2 regions of the Aquamicrobium terrae genome follow, and region 2 is predicted to be linked to the other one. Evidence: predicted binding sites of a transcription regulator. Region 2 holds the regulator's gene; the other holds the start of a gene.
The links. The regulator LexA, encoded in region 2, represses DNA repair genes until DNA is damaged. The targets are predictions, from matches to a motif close to TGTTCNNNNTGTGTTCNG.
Positions count from the first base shown of each region.

Region 1: uvrA (excinuclease ABC subunit UvrA) is a predicted target of LexA. The motif match lies at 3,450-3,467, and genes of this name have one in related genera.

Region 1 is NZ_JBRKLZ010000001.1:3,380,044-3,389,077, forward strand. It holds gene ACVCNR_RS16685 (GGDEF domain-containing protein) at 1-337, shown strand, start outside; gene uvrA (excinuclease ABC subunit UvrA) at 377-3,301, opposite strand; gene ACVCNR_RS16695 (hypothetical protein) at 4,008-4,283, opposite strand; gene ssb (single-stranded DNA-binding protein) at 4,518-5,039, shown strand; gene ACVCNR_RS16705 (response regulator transcription factor) at 5,474-5,863, shown strand; gene ACVCNR_RS16710 (hypothetical protein) at 5,856-6,158, shown strand; gene ACVCNR_RS16715 (ATP-binding protein) at 6,155-8,899, shown strand; gene ACVCNR_RS16720 (helix-turn-helix domain-containing protein) at 9,031-9,034, opposite strand, start outside.
Region 2 is NZ_JBRKLZ010000001.1:355,579-364,612, reverse strand. It holds gene gltX (glutamate--tRNA ligase) at 1-1,041, opposite strand, end outside; gene ACVCNR_RS01950 (ComEC/Rec2 family competence protein) at 1,310-3,700, shown strand; gene lexA (transcriptional repressor LexA) at 4,028-4,747, opposite strand; gene ACVCNR_RS01940 (molybdopterin molybdotransferase MoeA) at 4,894-6,102, opposite strand; gene moaC (cyclic pyranopterin monophosphate synthase MoaC) at 6,104-6,607, opposite strand; gene trpC (indole-3-glycerol phosphate synthase TrpC) at 6,604-7,419, opposite strand; gene trpD (anthranilate phosphoribosyltransferase) at 7,422-8,432, opposite strand; gene ACVCNR_RS01920 (SurA N-terminal domain-containing protein) at 8,429-9,034, opposite strand, start outside.

The DNA.
Region 1 (9,034 bases), 3.0 Mb from region 2:
CCGTATCGGTGGCGAGGAATTCGCCATCCTGCTCCATGGTCAGACAAGTGCGGACGCCATGCGCTGGGTGGAACTGCTGCGCGCCGCCATCGGCGAGGCGAGTTTCGGCGAGATGGACGGCAAAATGCAGGTTACGGCCAGCTTCGGTATCGCCGAGGCAATGGAGCGGGATACGCTGTCCACGCTGACCAAGCGCGCCGATGCCCGGCTCTATCGCGCCAAGCAGGGAGGCCGCAACCGTGCGGTGGCTTTCGAAGGTACGCCGATCATCGCGCCGCTACAGCCCGATGATGCGGAACGGCCGCACAGCCCTCGCGCGTGGCTCGGCAGACAGTGATCGTCTGCCTCGGGAACCGACAATGAGAGCCGATAAAGCCTATTCGGCAGCCACCTGCTTCCCGCCGGGACGGCGCTCCAGCAACTCCTTCAGGAACTGGCCGGTATAGCTGCGCGGCTCGGCCACGATGTCCTCCGGCGTACCGGTGGCGACCAGTTCGCCGCCGCCGTCGCCGCCTTCGGGACCGAGGTCGAGCACCCAGTCGGCGGTCTTGATGACCTCCAGATTGTGCTCGATCACGACGACCGTGTTGCCCTGCTCGACCAGTTCCTGCAGCACTTCGAGCAGCTTGGCCACGTCGTGGAAGTGCAGGCCGGTGGTCGGCTCGTCGAGAATGTAGAGCGTCTTGCCGGTCGCCCTGCGCGACAGTTCCTTGGCCAGCTTGATGCGCTGGGCCTCGCCTCCCGACAATGTCGTCGCCTGCTGTCCGATATGGATGTAGCCAAGGCCGACATCCTTGAGCGTCTGCAACTTGTCGCGCACCGCCGGCACCGCCGAGAAGAATTCGACGCCTTCCTCAACCGTCATGTCGAGCACGTCGGCGATCGACTTGCCCTTGAAGGTCACGTCGAGCGTTTCGCGATTATAGCGCTTGCCGTGGCAGACGTCGCAGGTGACGTAGACGTCCGGCAGGAAGTGCATCTCGATCTTGATGACGCCGTCGCCCTGGCACGCCTCGCAGCGCCCGCCCTTGACGTTGAAGGAGAAGCGGCCCGGCTGGTAGCCGCGCGCCTTGGCTTCCGGCAGGCCGGCGAACCAGTCGCGGATCGGCGTGAAGGCGCCCGTATAGGTCGCCGGATTGGAGCGGGGCGTGCGGCCGATGGGGCTCTGGTCGATGTCGATGACCTTGTCGAGGAATTCCAGCCCCTCGATGCGGTCGTGCTCCGCCGGGTGCTCTCTGCTGCCCATGATCCGGCGCGAGGCGGCCTTGAACAGCGTCTCGATCAGGAATGTGGACTTGCCGCCGCCCGAGACGCCGGTGACGCAGCTGAAGGTGCCGAGCGGGATTTCCGCCGTCACGTTCTTGAGGTTGTTGCCGCGTGCGCCCACCACCTTGATGCGCTTGCCCTTCTTGCCGGGCCGGCGCTCGCTCGGCGTCGCGATCTCCAACTCGCCGGACAGATATTTGCCGGTGATCGAATTCGGATTGGCCATGACCTCGCGCGGCGTGCCCTGTGCGATCACGCGGCCGCCATGCACGCCGGCGGCCGGGCCGATATCGACCACGTAGTCGGCATGCAGGATGGCGTCCTCGTCGTGCTCGACCACGATCACCGTGTTGCCGAGGTCGCGCAGATGCTTGAGCGTGTCGAGCAGGCGGGTGTTGTCGCGCTGGTGCAGGCCGATGGACGGCTCATCCAGCACGTAGAGCACGCCGGTGAGGCCGGAGCCGATCTGGCTGGCCAGGCGGATGCGCTGGCTCTCGCCGCCGGACAGCGTGCCGGAATTGCGCGACAGCGTCAGGTAATCGAGGCCGACATCGTTGAGAAAGCGCAGCCGCTCGCGGATTTCCTTGAGGATGCGCACCGCGATTTCGTTCTGCTTGTCGTTGAGCTGGCCGGGCAGCTTGTTGAACCAGGTGTCCGCCTTGCGGATCGAAAGCTCTGTCACTTCGCCGATATGCTTGCCGGCGATCTTCACCGCCAGCGCTTCCGGCTTGAGGCGGTAGCCGTTGCAGGCGGGGCAGGGGGTAGCCGACATGAAGCGCTCGATCTCCTCGCGCATCCAGGCCGATTCCGTCTCCTTCCAGCGCCGCTCGAGATTGGGGATCACGCCCTCGAAGGTCTTGGTCGTCTGGTAGGAGCGCAGCCCGTCGTCGTAGTTGAACGTCACCTCGCGCTTGCCGGTGCCGTGCAATATGGCATCGCGCGCCTCGTCGGACAGGTCCTTGAACTTGTCGCCAAGCTTGAAGCCGTAGACCTTGCCGAGCGCTTCCAGCGTCTGCGCGTAATAGGGCGAGGTGGACTTCGCCCATGGCGCCACGGCGCCGTTGCGCAGCGAGACATTGTCGTCCGGGACCACCAGGTTCGGATCGATGGCGCGCTGGTTGCCCAGCCCGTCGCAGGTCGGGCAGGCGCCGAACGGATTGTTGAATGAGAACAGGCGCGGCTCGATCTCCGGAATGGTGAAGCCGGACACCGGGCAGGCGAACTTTTCCGAGAACAGGATGCGCTCATGCGTGTCGTTGAGCGACTTGTTGGCAGCACCGCCACCGGCCGTCTCCTCCGGCGGCAGCGGCTTGTCGGCGAACTCGGCCACGGCCAGCCCGTCGGCCAACCTCAGGGCCGTTTCCATGGAGTCGGCCAGGCGGGTGGCGAGGTCCGGCCGCACCACGATGCGGTCGACCACCACGTCGATGTCATGCTTGTACTTCTTGTCCAGCGCCGGCACGTCGGCGATCTCGTAGAAAGTGCCGTCGACCTTGACGCGCTGGAAACCCTTCTTCTGAAGCTCCAGCAGCTCCTTGCGGTATTCGCCCTTGCGGCCGCGCACAATGGGCGCCAGCAGGTAAAGCCGCGTACCTTCCTCAAGCGCCAGCACCCGGTCCACCATCTGGGACACGGTCTGGCTCTCGATAGGCAGGCCGGTGGCCGGCGAATAGGGTACGCCGACGCGCGCGAACAAAAGGCGCATATAGTCGTAGATCTCGGTGACGGTGCCGACCGTCGAGCGTGGATTCTTCGAGGTGGTCTTCTGCTCGATGGAAATGGCGGGCGACAGGCCGTCGATCTGGTCGACGTCCGGCTTCTGCATCATCTCCAGGAACTGCCGGGCATAGGCCGACAGGCTCTCGACATAGCGGCGCTGGCCCTCGGCATAGATGGTGTCGAAGGCGAGCGAGGATTTGCCCGAGCCCGACAGGCCCGTCATCACCACCAGGGAGTCGCGGGGCAGGTCGAGGTCGACATTCTTGAGATTGTGTTCGCGCGCGCCGCGAATGGAAATGAACTTGTGGTCGGCCATGGCCGTTCCGCCGCCTCGATCTGAAATGTTTCGGAATGGCGGGCTTCCCCGGCCTTCCGCCAATATAGGTCGTCCCGGCGCGGTTTCGAGAGAGGCCGCGACTTTCCACGCAGCGTTTAAGCGCCTTTCGCCAGGACAGGCAAGCAGAAAGAACAAAAAACGAACAGGCTCCTGACAAAATCCGGGTGCCGCCTGTTACAAAGATCACATTTTGCTCAAGTCCGCTTTGGACTGTTGACGGAACGCGGTGGAGACGCCAGATTTTCCAAGTACGGAAGCCGATCGCCTCAAGAGGCTGATCTTCGCGAGGCGCATGGCATCTGCGAGACGCCGCAGAATGGATGATGCGCGTGCGGATGAAGTGCTTTCGGACCCTATGGTGAAACGGACAGAAGGAGAGAGGTATGACCCCACCGGACAGTCCCGAAGGGCTCCGCGCCTGACCGGAGCCGCGATCGGCAGCTTTTCGGCCGGAAATTTCCGCGAAACGAAAGCGTCCCGATCGTTCCCCCTACAATCAGAGACTTTTGTCGGATCGTCGGCTGAACGCCGCGAAGCATCCGAAATTCAAAGCCGGTAAACCACTCCCGGCATCTTGGGTTGAGCCCATCAAAAGCCCCGTCCGCAGCAAACGCAGCGGCGGGGCTCATTGCTTGATGGAGCACTTGAGAAAGGGCGCGCCGGATCGAAGGGCAACATGCCCAGTTCAGCGCTTGGGTGGCCGCAACGAGCCGACGCCGATATCGAAGGTGAGCTTGCCGGAGACTTTCACGTCGAAATCTCCGACCTTGAAATGCCCGAACTGGCCGGACCGGGGCTGGTCATCGGGTTCCGGCGGCAAGGGCGTCACGATGCTGTAGCCGCCGTCCACGCCGGGCAGGCCGCTTTGGGCCGGCGCCGAAGGGGTCGAGGCCCCGGCTTTGGCCCCGGCCATCGCCGCCCCGCAGGAAAGGGCGAGGGACAGCGCAGCGCAGATGGCCATGTGCAACGGTTTCATGGCGCCACTATAGGCGCCCGCGCCTGCCGACGCCAGTTCACGCCGGGGAAAAGGGTCGGCGGCGATGTCATGTTTCCCTTGACTTTGGCGTGAGAATTTAGAACATAAGAGGAACAAAAAAACCTTTTGGGGAAACAGGTGCGGCACGCGGGCCAAACGGCGCGGCAGACTGTAAGGTGCATCAGACTTCCAATTTAGGACGAGCGTGGAGACAGCGTCATGGCGGGCAGCGTCAATAAGGTCATTCTGGTCGGCAATCTGGGAGCAGACCCTGAAATCCGGCGGCTGAACTCCGGCGATCCGGTCGTCAACCTGCGCATCGCCACCTCTGAAACCTGGCGTGACAAGATGTCGGGCGAACGCAAGGAAAAGACCGAGTGGCACAATGTCGTGATCTTCAACGACAATCTCGCCAAGGTGGCCGAGCAATATCTGAAGAAGGGCATGAAGGTCTATATCGAGGGCCAGCTCCAGACCCGCAAATGGCAGGACCAGACCGGGCAGGACCGCTACACCACCGAGGTGGTGCTGCAGAAATTCCGTGGCGAGTTGCAGATGCTCGACGCTCGTGGCCAGGGTGAAGGCGGCGGACAGGTCGGCTATGAGCGCGGCGGTTATTCCGGCGGTGGCGGTGGTGGACGCGGGTCCGACTTCGGCCAGTCCGGCCCGGGCGATTTCGGCGGTTCGCGCGGCGGCGGTGGCGGCGGTGGCCGCGACCTCGACGACGAAATTCCGTTCTGAGCCTGGCGCCCGGCGCGTTCGTCTACGGAAGGCGGGCCGGGCGAAACCGCGCTTTTCGGCAGGTTGAGCGATACCGGACTGGAGGCAGCGCCGCATGGACGTGCGGCGCTGTTTTTGCATCCGAACTATGATTGCCGTCTGTTTTCAGCAGCTTGTCACTTCGTGCAGTGCATTGCTTGCGCCATGGCGCCGGGGCTTGGCTGCACCTGTTTTCTTCATTTCAGGGCTGAAGATTGCCGGCAGTGAATCTGGAAGGCCGCGCCCCGCTTTAAGGAGGCTCCGGCGCGTCTGCGACTTTAGATGGCTTGATTTACCCTGCCGTTTGGACTGGGATAGGGGGCACAAGAACAAGACCGGATATTTGCAAGTCCGGCAGGGCCGTCCTGATGAAGGCGCGGCCGTACCGATCACAGCCTTTGGGAGGGGCTGCTGTGATGAGGGATATTCTCATTGTCGAAGATGAACAGGCCATATCGGAGTCGCTCGAGTTCATTCTCACCCGGTGCGGCTGGTCCGTCGGTGTCGCGCGCGACGGCGAGGCGGCGCTGGAGGCGGCCCTGCGGTTCCGGCCGCGCATGATCCTGCTCGACATCATGCTGCCCAAGCGTGGTGGCCTCGACGTTCTGAAGGCGCTGCGCTCCAACGAGGCGTTCGCGTCCACCTCCGTCGTCATCCTCACGGCGCGCGGCCAGCAATATGACCGGCAGGCGGCGATGGACCTGAAGGCGGACGGTTTCATCACCAAGCCCTATGCGAATGGCGAGGTGGTGGATGCGGTTCGCCGCATCCTCGACAGCCAGCCCTGTTCCGCTGCCCATGCCTAGCTCGCCCGGCTCGCCCACGCCTTCGAAGGAGGAGCGGTCGGAGCGCGAGGACGTCGCGCTTCTGGTGCCGTTCTTCGGCGTCGTCCTGTTGATGCCGCCGCTGCTCAACCTGTTCGAAGGCAGGCGGATGCCCTTCGGCGTGCCGGTCGAAGTGCTCTACCTGTTCGGTGTCTGGCTTCTGGTCATCGTCGGCGCGATCCTGCTTTCGCGCCGCCGCCAGTTCCGCGAGGCGGCACCGAAGGCATTGGCGGAGAATGTCTCGCCGTTGCCGGCCGATCCGCCCGGTGACACATGATGCTTTCGCCGGATTTCGTCATCCTGACCGCGGTCGGCTATGTCGGGCTGCTGTTCCTGCTCGCCTATCTGTCCGATGCGCGTGCCAAGAGCGGCAATGCCGGCTTCCTCAGGTCGCCGGCCATCTACACGCTGTCGATCTCCGTCTATTGCACGAGCTGGACCTTCTACGGGGCGGTCGGCACCGCCGCCCGCAGCGGCCTCGAGTTCGCGGCAATCTACATGGGGCCGACGCTGGTCTTCGTCGGCTGGTGGTTCCTGCTGCGCAAGCTCATCCGCATCGCCCACAGCCAGCACATCACCTCCATCGCCGACTTCCTGTCCTCGCGCTTCGGCAAGTCGAGCCGGCTGGCGGTGCTGGTCACGCTGATCGCGGTGGTCTCCATCGCCCCCTATATCGCGCTGCAGCTCAAGGCCATCACCACCTCCATCCAGACCGTGTCGGTCGCCAAGGGTGCCGGGACCGACCATCTGGCGACGCTGGACGAGGTGACGCTGGCGCTCGGCGTCGCCATCGGCATGGCCGTGTTCACCATCCTGTTCGGCACCCGCAATGTCGATGCGCGTGAACAGCATCCGGGCGTTGTGGCCGCCATCGCCTTCGAGGCGGTGGTGAAGCTTCTGGCGCTGGTGGCAGTCGGCGTGTTCGTCGTCTTCGGCGTCAGCGACGGCATTTCCGACATCTATGCGCGCGCGGTCGAGGCCGGTGTGCGCATCCACGAGGCAGAGCCCTTCGGCAGCCGCTGGGTGGCGGTGCTGTTCCTTTCCGCCTGCGCGGTGATCTGCCTGCCGCGCCAGTTCCAGATCACGGTGGTGGAGAACTCCAACGAGGACCATCTGCGCACCGCAAGCTGGGCCTTCCCCTGCTACATGCTGGCCATGAGCGTGTTCATCCTGCCGATCGCGCTCTACGGGCTCTCGACCATGCCGCCGGGCTCGAACCCGGACATGTTCGTGCTCACCCTGCCGATGAGGACCGGGCATGACGCGCTGGCGCTGTTCGCCTTCATCGGCGGCTTTTCCAGCGCCACCTCGATGATCATCGTCGCCTCGATCGCGCTCTCGATCATGGTGTCGAACCATATCGTCGTGCCGCTGGCGCTGCGAGCCGCATCGCCGGGGGAGGAAGCCGGCGAGCGCGACATCGCCCGGCTGCTGCTGCGCAGCCGCCGCATCTCGATTGCCGGCATGCTGTTGCTCGGCTTCCTCTATTTCTGGCTGACGCAGGGCTCGGATGCGCTGGCGCCCATCGGCCTGATTTCGTTCGCCGGCGTCGCCCAGTTCCTGCCCGCAATGCTGGCGGCGCTCTACTGGCGCACGGCCACGATGAGGGGCGCCCTGGCGGCCATATCGGCCGGCTTCGTCGTCTGGGCCTGGACGCTGTTCCTGCCGTCCTTCGACACGTTCAGCCCCGTCATTGCCGATGTGATGGCCAACGGCCCGTGGGGCATCCGGGCGTTGCGGCCGGAGGCCCTGTTCGGCATGGAAGGCATGGATCCGCTTGTCCACTCCGTGTTCTGGAGCATGCTGGCCAATATCTCGATGTTGCTGTGCGTTTCGGCGCTGACCAGCCAGAACGCGCTGGAGCGCATCCAGGCCTCGCTTTTCGTGGATGTATTCCGGCGCTCCGCCTCCTTCCAGCCGCGCATCCTGCGGGGCTCGGCCACCACAAGCGAGCTGTTCTTCGTGGCCGAGCGGGTTCTGGGGTGGAGCCGGGCGCGGGCGCTGTTCGCGTCGGCCGGCGTGCCGCACCGGCAGACCGCTCCGCAGCAGGGCGTCTCGGCCGATTTCATCGCCCGGCTGGAGCGGGAACTCGCCGGTTCGATCGGCTCGGCCTCGGCCCATATCCTGCTCACCAAGGCCATCGCCGGCGATGCGATCTCGTTGGAAGAGATGATGCAGATCGCCGACGAGACCCAGCAGGCGATCGAATATTCGCATGCGCTGGAGGTGAAGTCGCAGGAGCTGCACTCGACGGCGCAGCAGTTGAAGGAGGCCAACGCGCTGCTGAAGGAGCTGCATCAGCAAAAGGACGAATTCCTGTCGCAGGTCAGCCATGAAGTGCGAACGCCCATGACCTCGATCCGGTCCTTCGCCGAAATCCTGATGGTGCCGGAGGAACTGACGCCCCAGCAGCGGGCGCGCTTCATCACCACCATCCACAATGAGAGCGTGCGGCTGACCAAGCTGCTCGACGAGATTCTCGATCTCAGTGCGCTGGAGCAGGGGGAGCGCGACTGGGAGAACGTGCCGGTCGATGCCGAGGGTGTTCTCGATCAGGCCATCGCGGTTTGCGAGGCATTGGCCCGCAAACGCTTCGTGTCGATCGAAAGCGGGGCGCGGGCCGGAAGCTGCATCGTGCTGGCCGACACCGGCAGGCTCAGCCAGGTGTTCATCAACATCATCGCCAACGCCATTTCGCACAACGACGCGAAGGAGCCCGTGGTCCACATATCGTCGCGGCTGACCGATGATGGCTATGTCGTCGACATTTCCGACAACGGCTCCGGCATTCCGCCGGATTACCACAAGAAAATCTTCGAGAAGTTCGTGCGCGCGGAGCCGGACGGAGCGCCCGATTCACAAGGGCTGGGCCTTGGCCTCAACATCAGCAACAAGATCGTCGGCAAGCTGAACGGGCGGTTGGAACTGACCCACGGCACGCTGCCGGGCGCCTGCTTCCGCATCGTGCTGCCGCTGTGGCAGGGAACGCAGCGCGCCCCGGTCGCCGAGCAGGTTTAGCAATTCTGGTCCAGACGAGATCGCCTCTCATCCCCCTTGCTGGGACGGTTAGCAACGCTGGCGTCCTCCCCCTCTCCCCGCTTGCGGGGAGAGGGGGGGGGGGGGACAAGTCCCGGCAAAAATGGAAATGCCTAG
Region 2 (9,034 bases):
GGCCGGTTCGTCGAAGCGGGACGCCAGCTCCTCGCCTTCGGGCAGATAGGGCAGGGTGGCCAGCAAGGCGTCGGTCAGCCTGGCCTCATCCATGGCGCGCATGTGCACGCCGTTCAGCGCCTCCAGCTTGGCGAAATCGAAGCGCGCCGCACCCTTGTTGACGTCCTTGATGTCAAACCAGGAGATCATCTGCTCGATGGACATCACCTCGTCGTCGCCATGGCTCCAGCCGAGGCGGGCAAGATAGTTCAGCAGCGCCTCGGGCAGATAGCCCATGGCCCGATAGGCCTCGACGCCCAGCGCGCCATGGCGCTTGGACAGTTTCGCGCCGTCCGCGCCGTGGATCAGCGGGATATGCGCCATTTTCGGCACCTGCCAGCCCATGGCGTCATAGATGACGGTCTGGCGCGCCGCATTGGTCAGATGGTCGTCGCCACGGATGATATGGGTCACCTCCATGTCGTGGTCGTCCACCACCACGGCATGCATGTAGGTGGGGTTGCTATCGGAGCGCAGGATGATGAAATCGTCGAGATCCTTGTTCGGAAAGCGCACCTCGCCCTGCACGAGGTCATGCACCACGGTTTCGCCGTCGATGGGCGCCTTGATGCGGATCGCCCCCTTGGCACCTGCGGGCGCCTCGGACGGATCGCGGTCGCGCCAGCGGCCGTCATAGCGGGGTGGGCGGCCCTCGGCGCGGGCCTTCTCGCGCATCGCCTCCAGTTCCGCCGGGGTGGCATAGCAATAGTAGGCCTTGCCCAGGCGCACCAGTTCCTCGGCCACCTCGCGGTGGCGGGCAGCGCGCTGGTATTGCGAAACGGGCTCGCCCTCCCAGGTGAGGCCGAGCCAGGTCAGCCCCTCGAGGATGGCCGCGGTGGCAGCTTCGGTGGAGCGCTCCCGGTCGGTGTCCTCGATGCGCAGCAGCATCGTGCCGCCGGCGTGTTTGGCATAGAGCCAGTTGAACAACGCGGTGCGTGCGCCGCCGATATGCAGGAAACCCGTGGGCGAGGGAGCGAAGCGGGTGACGACCTTCTCAGACATTCATTTCTCGCGCGGTGGCGAAAGCCGCCCGGCGGGCTTTCGCAGTTTGCGCGTTCATGTACCATAGGAGGTCAGGGGTGCAAGGGGAGAGCCGGTGACTTTATCGTCGGCGGGCGGCAAAGACGCGGCAAACGCGCCGCTCGATGTCAGTGAGCGCAATCTTTTTGTCTTGCAGAACATGGCCCTGGCACCGGCTCCACAGGCGCCGGAACCCTCAAGCTATTCCACGCCGGCTTATTGTGATGACCCAGCATCGGCAAGCACGCCGGTGCCGCAAGTTGCGAAGCCGCTGCTCCATGGCTTTTCGGCGCGCGGGCTCTGGCAGGCTGCGATCCAGGCCTTGGTGCTGGAGCAGGAGCGGGGCGCCTGCTTCCTTCTCGTGCCGGTTTTTCTTTCCATCGGCGTGCTTGCCTATTTTTCGCTGGCCTTCGAGCCGGACTGGACGCCGCTGCTTGGCATCATTGCTGTTCTGGGGGCACTCGCCTGGGCTGCACGGCGACGCTACCTGCTTCACCTGTGCCTGCTGGCGCTGCTGCTGTGCCTTGCCGGGCTGGCTGTTTCGAAGCTGGAAACCTGGCGCATGGGAACGCGCATGCTGGGCACGGACATTACCGTGCGGCTGACGGGGCGGGTCGTGACCGTGGAGGACATGGCCAGCGGCCGCAAGCGGCTTACCATCGATGTCCTCTCCACCGAGCGCCCGAAACTGCGCTATCAGCCGCAACGCGTGCGCACTTCCGCCCGCAAGCTGCCGGCGGACATTGGCCCCGGCTCCGAAGTGACGGGGCTTGTGCGGCTTTTGCCGCCCAGCGGCCCAATTCGGCCCGACAGCTATGACACCTCCTTTGCCAGCTATTTCGGCGGCATCGGCGCCAGCGGCTTTTTCCTGTCGGGGCCTGAACTGTCGGCTGCCGCCGGCCCGGCTTCGACCGGTGCGCGTATCGGCACGGCCATCGAGCAGGCGCGGCAATCGGTTGCCGACCGGATCAGGCACAGCATCGGCGGGCCAGAGGGCGAAATCGCGGCGGCCCTGATCGTCGGCGTGCGTGCCGGCATCCCCGAAGAAATCAACGAGGCGATGCGCAAGACCGGCATCTATCACATCATTTCCATATCCGGCCTGCACATGGCGCTGGTGGCCGGCACGGTGATGGGGTTGATGCGCGGCCTGTTCGCGCTGTTTCCGGATTTCGCCTCGCGCCATCCGGTCAAGAAATATGCCGCGCTGGCGGCCCTGTTCGCCATTGTCGCCTATCTGCTGATTTCCGGCATGGTCGTTGCGGCGGTGCGTTCCTTCATCATGCTGGCGGTGATGCTGGTGGCGCTGTTGTTCGACCGAAGCGCGCTCACCATGCGCAATCTCGCCATTTCGGCAATCGTCGTCATTCTCGTCACGCCGCATGAGGTGGTGGGCCCCAGTTTCCAAATGTCGTTTGCGGCGACGGCGGCGCTGGTGGGTGCCTATGCGGCGTGGTCGGATTACCGCGCCAGCCGGCTTTCGTCCGGCATGCCGCCCAAACGCTCGCTCCCGGGTGCGCTGGCGCATCGCTTCGCGGTCATGATGGTGGGGCTGGCCGCGACCTCGGTGGTGGCGGGCGCGGCGACGACGCTTTATGCGGCGTGGCATTTCCAGCGCGTCGCACCGCTCAGCCTCGTGGCCAATCTCGCGGTCATGCCGATCGTTTCGATCATCGTCATGCCTTTTGCGGTGTTTGCCTCGCTCGCCATGCCTTTCGGCCTGGACGGCCCGCTGCTGCAGGTGATGGGCAAGGGATTGACCGTGGTGATCGTCCTGTCCGAGCGGATCGCCGACATGTCGCCGATCGATGCGGTCGGGCTGATATCCGCCGGGTCCGTGGCACTGGCGACGGTCGCGCTGGTGATTGCGACCATGACCACCACCTGGCTGCGGCTAGCCGCGTTGCCTTTCGCTGTGGCGAGCCTGGCGATATTGGGTGGGGCGCGCGCACCCGACGTGCTGATTTCGGAGGATGCGAGGCTGGTTGCCGTCGCCATGGGAAGCGACCGGATCGCGGCCAACCGGCCGCGACCGAACGTCTTTACCATCGACAATTGGAGACGGGCGCTGGACGCCGAGACTGTGCTTCGGCCGAGGCAACTGAAGGACAAGGATATAGGCGCCCTTCTTGGGGAAATCACTGCGAGTACCGACCGTTCGGGAAAAGAGGAGGGCTTCGCATGTGCCGAAAAGCTGTGTCTGGCGCGTCATCCGTCAGGCGCGCTGGTCGTACAGGCCCCGGATATGGATACGGCGCGCCGGGCATGCGCTCATGCAAGTCTCATCGTGATCGAGGATGCCACTGCACGAAATCCGTGCCGCGACCGGCGGGTAGCCGTCGTCACGCGCCGCCAGTTGGCCCAAAAGGGCGGCGCCGAAGCGTTTTTTGTGAAGGGCGACCCTGAACTGGGCGGGCAGCCGGCCGAAGTGCGCTTTGCCATCGAAGGCAGCTATCGTCCCTGGCACGACCAGCGCCGGTATTCACGGGAGGCGAGGGGCCTGCCGCCCTACGAGCGGAAAGCATCCGGCAGCAAGATGACTGCCGTTACGGAAGAAGAACTTGGCAACGTCGCGGATAAACCTGCCGGCATGGCGGAAGACATCGGGGGAGAAGCGTTCTCCGAAGAACCGGCGGAATAGCCTCCTGGAATAGACCGGCTTCAAGCCGCCAATACCTCGGCGATAACGCCTACGGAGCCGGCCCTGGTCCGGGTTGGTGCTTGCGCACAGGAAGACCGGCACCTCTCCAACTGGTTGCCGGCAATCGGAATTCACCTCAATCGCTCGTTAGAAAAAGCATCTATCTAATTGTTAAAAAATGTTTTTCCAATAGTCCATGGATCGTCATCGAATGCATCATCATCCGACACTTCATCACCAGAACAATCCGGAAGGCGGTCCCGCTTCCCCTTAAGGCGAGGCGCAAGTTCTCAGCATTCGCCCGTCGTTTGGTTGCTGTGACCTTGTTCAGTAACGGCGGATGAGCCCGACCAGTCTGCCCTGCACCTTCACCCGGTCCGGCCCGAAAATCCGGGTTTCATAGGCCGGATTGGCGGCCTCCAGCGCGATCGATGCACCCTTGCGGCGGAAGCGCTTCAAGGTGGCTTCTTCGTCATCCACCAGCGCCACCACTATGTCGCCGGGCGTTGCCGTGTTGCCGTTACGGATGATGACGGTATCGCCGTCGAATATGCCGGCCTCGATCATCGAGTCGCCCTTGACCTCCAGCGCGTAATGCTCGCCGCCGGAGAGCATTTCCGGCGGAACGGAGATGGAGTGCGTCTTGTGCTGGATGGCGTCGATCGGCACACCGGCGGCGATCCGCCCCATGACCGGAATGGAGACCGCCGCCCCGGCATCGTCGTCATTGCTGGCCAACTGTGGCCGGCGCACGTCCTTCGGCGGTTGCCCCAGGCTGCCCTGGATGACGCTGGGCGAAAACTTCCTTGCCGTGTGGAGGCCCGGCGCGATGGAATCGGGCAGGCGCAACACTTCAAGCGCTCGCGCACGATTGGGCAGGCGGCGGATGAAACCGCGCTCTTCCAACGCGGTGATGAGCCGATGGATGCCCGACTTGGAGGCAAGATCGAGCGCGTCCTTCATTTCGTCGAATGACGGCGGAATGCCACTTTCCTTCATTCTCTCATGAATGAAGAGAAGCAGTTCATGTTGCTTGCGCGTCAGCATCGGCTCCCCCGGCAGCGGCGAATCCAGAATCGGAAAACAAACCCGGAACAAACACTATCTGTTCCATTTGTGTTCCGCAACCGTTTAAAGTTTAGTGAATGGATTCAGGGTTTATAAACCCTCGCCCCGCTGCGATCGCTTGCGGTTCAGCCGAGCATCAGCACCTGGCAGGCCTCGCCGGCGTCCGATGCGGGGGCGAAGGGCGCGCGCACGATGAGGCCGCCCGAGGCGGCCAGTACGCGCAGCATGGACGAGTCCTGCAGGTCGAAGGGCGTGGCGACGAGTTCGCCGTCCAACTCGTCGATGCGGGCGCGAACATAGTCCTGGCGGCGGTCGTTGGCGGGCATTCTGGCACCGAGCCGGGCCGTACGCATGTCCTGCCGGAACGGCCTTCCGCCGAGGCGGGCAAGCAGGGGTTTCAGGAAGAGCTGCGAGCATACGAGGCTGGCGACGGGATTTCCGGGCAGGCCGATGCACCTGATGTCGCCCATCCGGCCGAACATCAGCGGCTTTCCGGGGCGCATGGCGATCTTCCAGAAGTCGAGCGTCATGCCCTCGCCGGTCAGCACCTCGTGGACGAGGTCGTGATCGCCCACCGATGCGCCGCCGAGCGTGACGATGACGTCGGCACCGGCGGCAACGGCCTTCTTCACCAGCGCGGCGATTGCATCCCTGCTGTCGGGCGCGATGCCGAGATCGAGCACCTCGGCACCTGCGGCGCGCGCCAGGGCGGCGACACCATAGGCGTTGGAGGAAATGATCTGGCCGGGTCCGAGCGTGCTGCCGGGTGCGCGCAATTCATCTCCCGTGGCGATGATCGCGACCAGCGGCCGCTTCACCACGCAAAGGCGCGGATGATTGGCGGAAGCCGCGAGCGACAGGGAACTGGGTCCAAGCAACTGGCCCTTGTCGATCAGCAGGTCGCCTTCCACGAAATCGAGCCCGGCGCCCCGGACATTGCGGCCGGCTCTCGTTGGTTCGCGCAATTCGACCATGCCGGGCGAGACGACGGTCACGTCCTCCTGGATCACGACCGTATCGGCACCGGCAGGCAGGGGCGCTCCGGTGAAGATGCGCACGCATTCGCCGGCCCCGACCGTGCCGGGGAAGGTGCCGCCGGCCGCGACTTCGCCGATCACCGAAAGCCGGTTTCCGGCCACGCCGGCGTCTGCTCCCCGGATGGCATAACCATCCATGGCGGAGGCGTCGAAAGGCGGCTGCGTGCGCAGCGCCGCCACCGGTTCGGCCAGCACCCGGCCGTAAGCCTCGTGCAGCGCCACGCTTTCGCTGGCCGACAGGGGGCGGGCGTCCTCCAGAAGACGCTCCAGCGCCGTCTCCAGCGGAACCAGCGTCATGTCATGCACCTGACTGATAGTCGCCTGATTTCCCGCCCGTCTTGGAAACCAGCCTTATCTCGGAAATCACCATGGCACGATCCACGGCCTTGGCCATGTCGTAGATGGTGAGGCAGGCGACGGAAGCCGCTGTCAACGCTTCCATTTCGACGCCGGTCTTGCCGGTCACGCGCGCCAGAGCCTGCACCCGCAGACCGGGCAGGTCAGGATCCGCCTCGATGTCCACGGACACCTTGGTCAGAAGCAGCGGATGGCAGAGCGGGATGAGTTCATGCGCCTTCTTGGCGGCCATGATGCCTGCGATGCGGGCCGTGCCCAGCACGTCGCCCTTCCTGGCATTGCCTTCGAGGATCATGGCAAGCGTGGCGGGCTGCATGCGCACGCTGCCTTCGGCGACGGCGGTGCGCACGGTTTCGGCCTTCTCCCCGACGTCGACCATATGGGCTTCGCCCGAAGCCCCGATATGGGTGAGGCGGGACCCCGCCGCAGATGGGGTGTCGCTCACGTCGTCAATGCCTCCTCGGCGTCGAGACCGAGCAGGACACGCGTTGCCGTGGCGACGTCCTCATGCCGCATCAGGCTTTCGCCCACCAGGAACGTGCCGATGCCGCTCGCGGCCAGCCGCTTGCAGTCCTCATTGGTGAAGATGCCGCTTTCGCCGACCAGCAGCCGGTCGGACGGAACCATGGGCGCCAGCCGCTCGCAGGTTTCCAGCGTCGTCTCGAAGGTACGCAAATTGCGGTTGTTGATGCCGATGAGGCGGGAGGAGAGGCGCAGGGCCCGCTCCATCTCTTCCTCGTCATGCACCTCGATCAGCGCGTCCATGCCGAGGGAGAAGGCCGTCTCCTCCAGCGCACGCGCCATGTCGTCGTCGACGCTGGCCATGATGACGAGGATGGCATCCGCGCCCCAGGCGCGCGCCTCATGCACCTGATAGGTGTCGAACAGGAAATCCTTGCGCAGTGCCGGAAGCGATACCGCATCGCGCGCCGCGGTCAGATATTCCGGCGCGCCCTGGAAGGACGGCGCATCGGTCAGCACGGAAAGGCAGGCTGCGCCGCCTGCCTCATAGGCGCGAGCGAGGGAGGGCGGGTCGAAATCAGGCCGGATCAGCCCCCGCGAGGGACTTGCCTTCTTGATCTCGGCGATCAGCGCAAACTGGCCGTCGTGGTTGCGGGCCTCCAGCGCGGCCAGAAAGCCGCGCGGCTTTTCCAGTCCGGCGGCGCGCGCCTTGAGATCGTCCAGAGAAACCCGCGCTTTCGCGGCGGCGATCTCATCGCGTTTGTAGGCTTCGATCTTACGCAGAATATCGGACATGGCTAAGCGTTGGAAACCTCGACCAGTCTGTCAAGCACCACCATGGCGCGGCCGCTGTCGATGGCCTCTCTGGCCTTGGCGACGCCATCCGCCAGTGTCGTCACCTGATCGGCAACGACCAGGCCCGCGCCGGCATTCATCAGCACCGTATCGCGATAGGCGCCCGGCGCGCCGGACAGCACCTTGCGCAGGGCGGCCGCGTTGAACTCCGAATCGCCGCCTCGCAACGCTTCCTTGGTGTGGCGTTCAAGGCCCAGTGCCTCCGGAGTGAGGGTAAAGCTGCGAATCTCGCCGCCGGCCAGTTCCGCCACATGCGTTTCGCCGGTGGCGGTGATTTCGTCATAGCCGTCGCCATGCACCACCCAGACATGGGTGGAGCCGAGGGTTTTCAGCGCCTCGGCCACCGGCAAGACCCATTCCGGCGCGAACACGCCGACAAGCTGGCGTCCGACCCCGGCGGGATTGGTAAGCGGGCCGAGCAGGTTGAAGATGGTCCGGGTTCCCAGTTCCACGCGGATCGGACCGACATGCTTCATGGCCGGATGGTGGGAGGGGGCGAACATGAAGCCGATGCCGGCCTGCTCGACGCAGCGGCCGATCGCATCGGGCGCGAGCTCGATGTTGACGCCGAGCCTGGTCAAGACATCCGCCGTGCCGGTCAGGGACGACAGGCCGCGATTGCCATGCTTGGCGACCGGCACGCCGCAGGCGGCGGTGACGAAGGCGGAAGCGGTGGAGATGTTGACGCTGTGCGAGCCGTCGCCGCCGGTTCCCACGATGTCGATGGCAGCAGCGGGCGCCGAAACGCGCAGCATCTTGTCGCGCATGGTGGCGACCGCGCCGGAAATCTCGCTCACCGTCTCCCCGCGCACGCGCAACGCCATCAGGAAGCCGCCGATCTGGCCGGGCGTGGCATCGCCCGACATGATGATGTCGAACGCCTCGCGGGCCTCCTCGAAGCTCAGCGGCCTGCCTGCGGCGACACTGGCGATGAAAGGCTTCAATGCGCTCATCGGGTCAGCGCCTGCGATATGGCGACCTGATCGATCTCGACCTGGTACTGGGTCTGAAGCTGGGCCACGAGCTGGTCGAGCAGGTCGCCGGACAGGCCCGACGCGAACGAGTTGCGCACATCGTCCGGCACCGTGCTGGCATCCGCGCCGGCCGGCTCGACCACCTGCGCGACCTTGAACAGGATCTGCGCGTCGCCGGTGGGCGCGGCCACGATGCCCGATCCGCCTTCACCGACGTCGAACATCTCGGCGGCACCTTCGCGGCCGAAATCGGCGTCGTCGGCGGAGCGCTTCAGACCGCGCTTGGTCTGCTTTTCCAGAGAAAGCTCGGAGGCGATGGCTTCCAGTTCCGCGCCATCCTCCACGCGCTTCTTCAACTCTTCGGCCCTGGCCTGCAGCTTCTTTTCCGTTTCCTGGGCGGTCCAGTCGGCGACGACGCGATCGCGCACCTCGTCGAGCGTGCGGTCACGGGCCGGAGTGACGGAATTGACCTCGTAGAAGAGGTAGCCGCCATTGGCGGTGGTCAGGCTGTCGTTCTCCATGCCGGTTTCCGCCTCGAAGACGGCGCGGATCAGATTGGCCGATTCAGGCAGGTCGCGCAG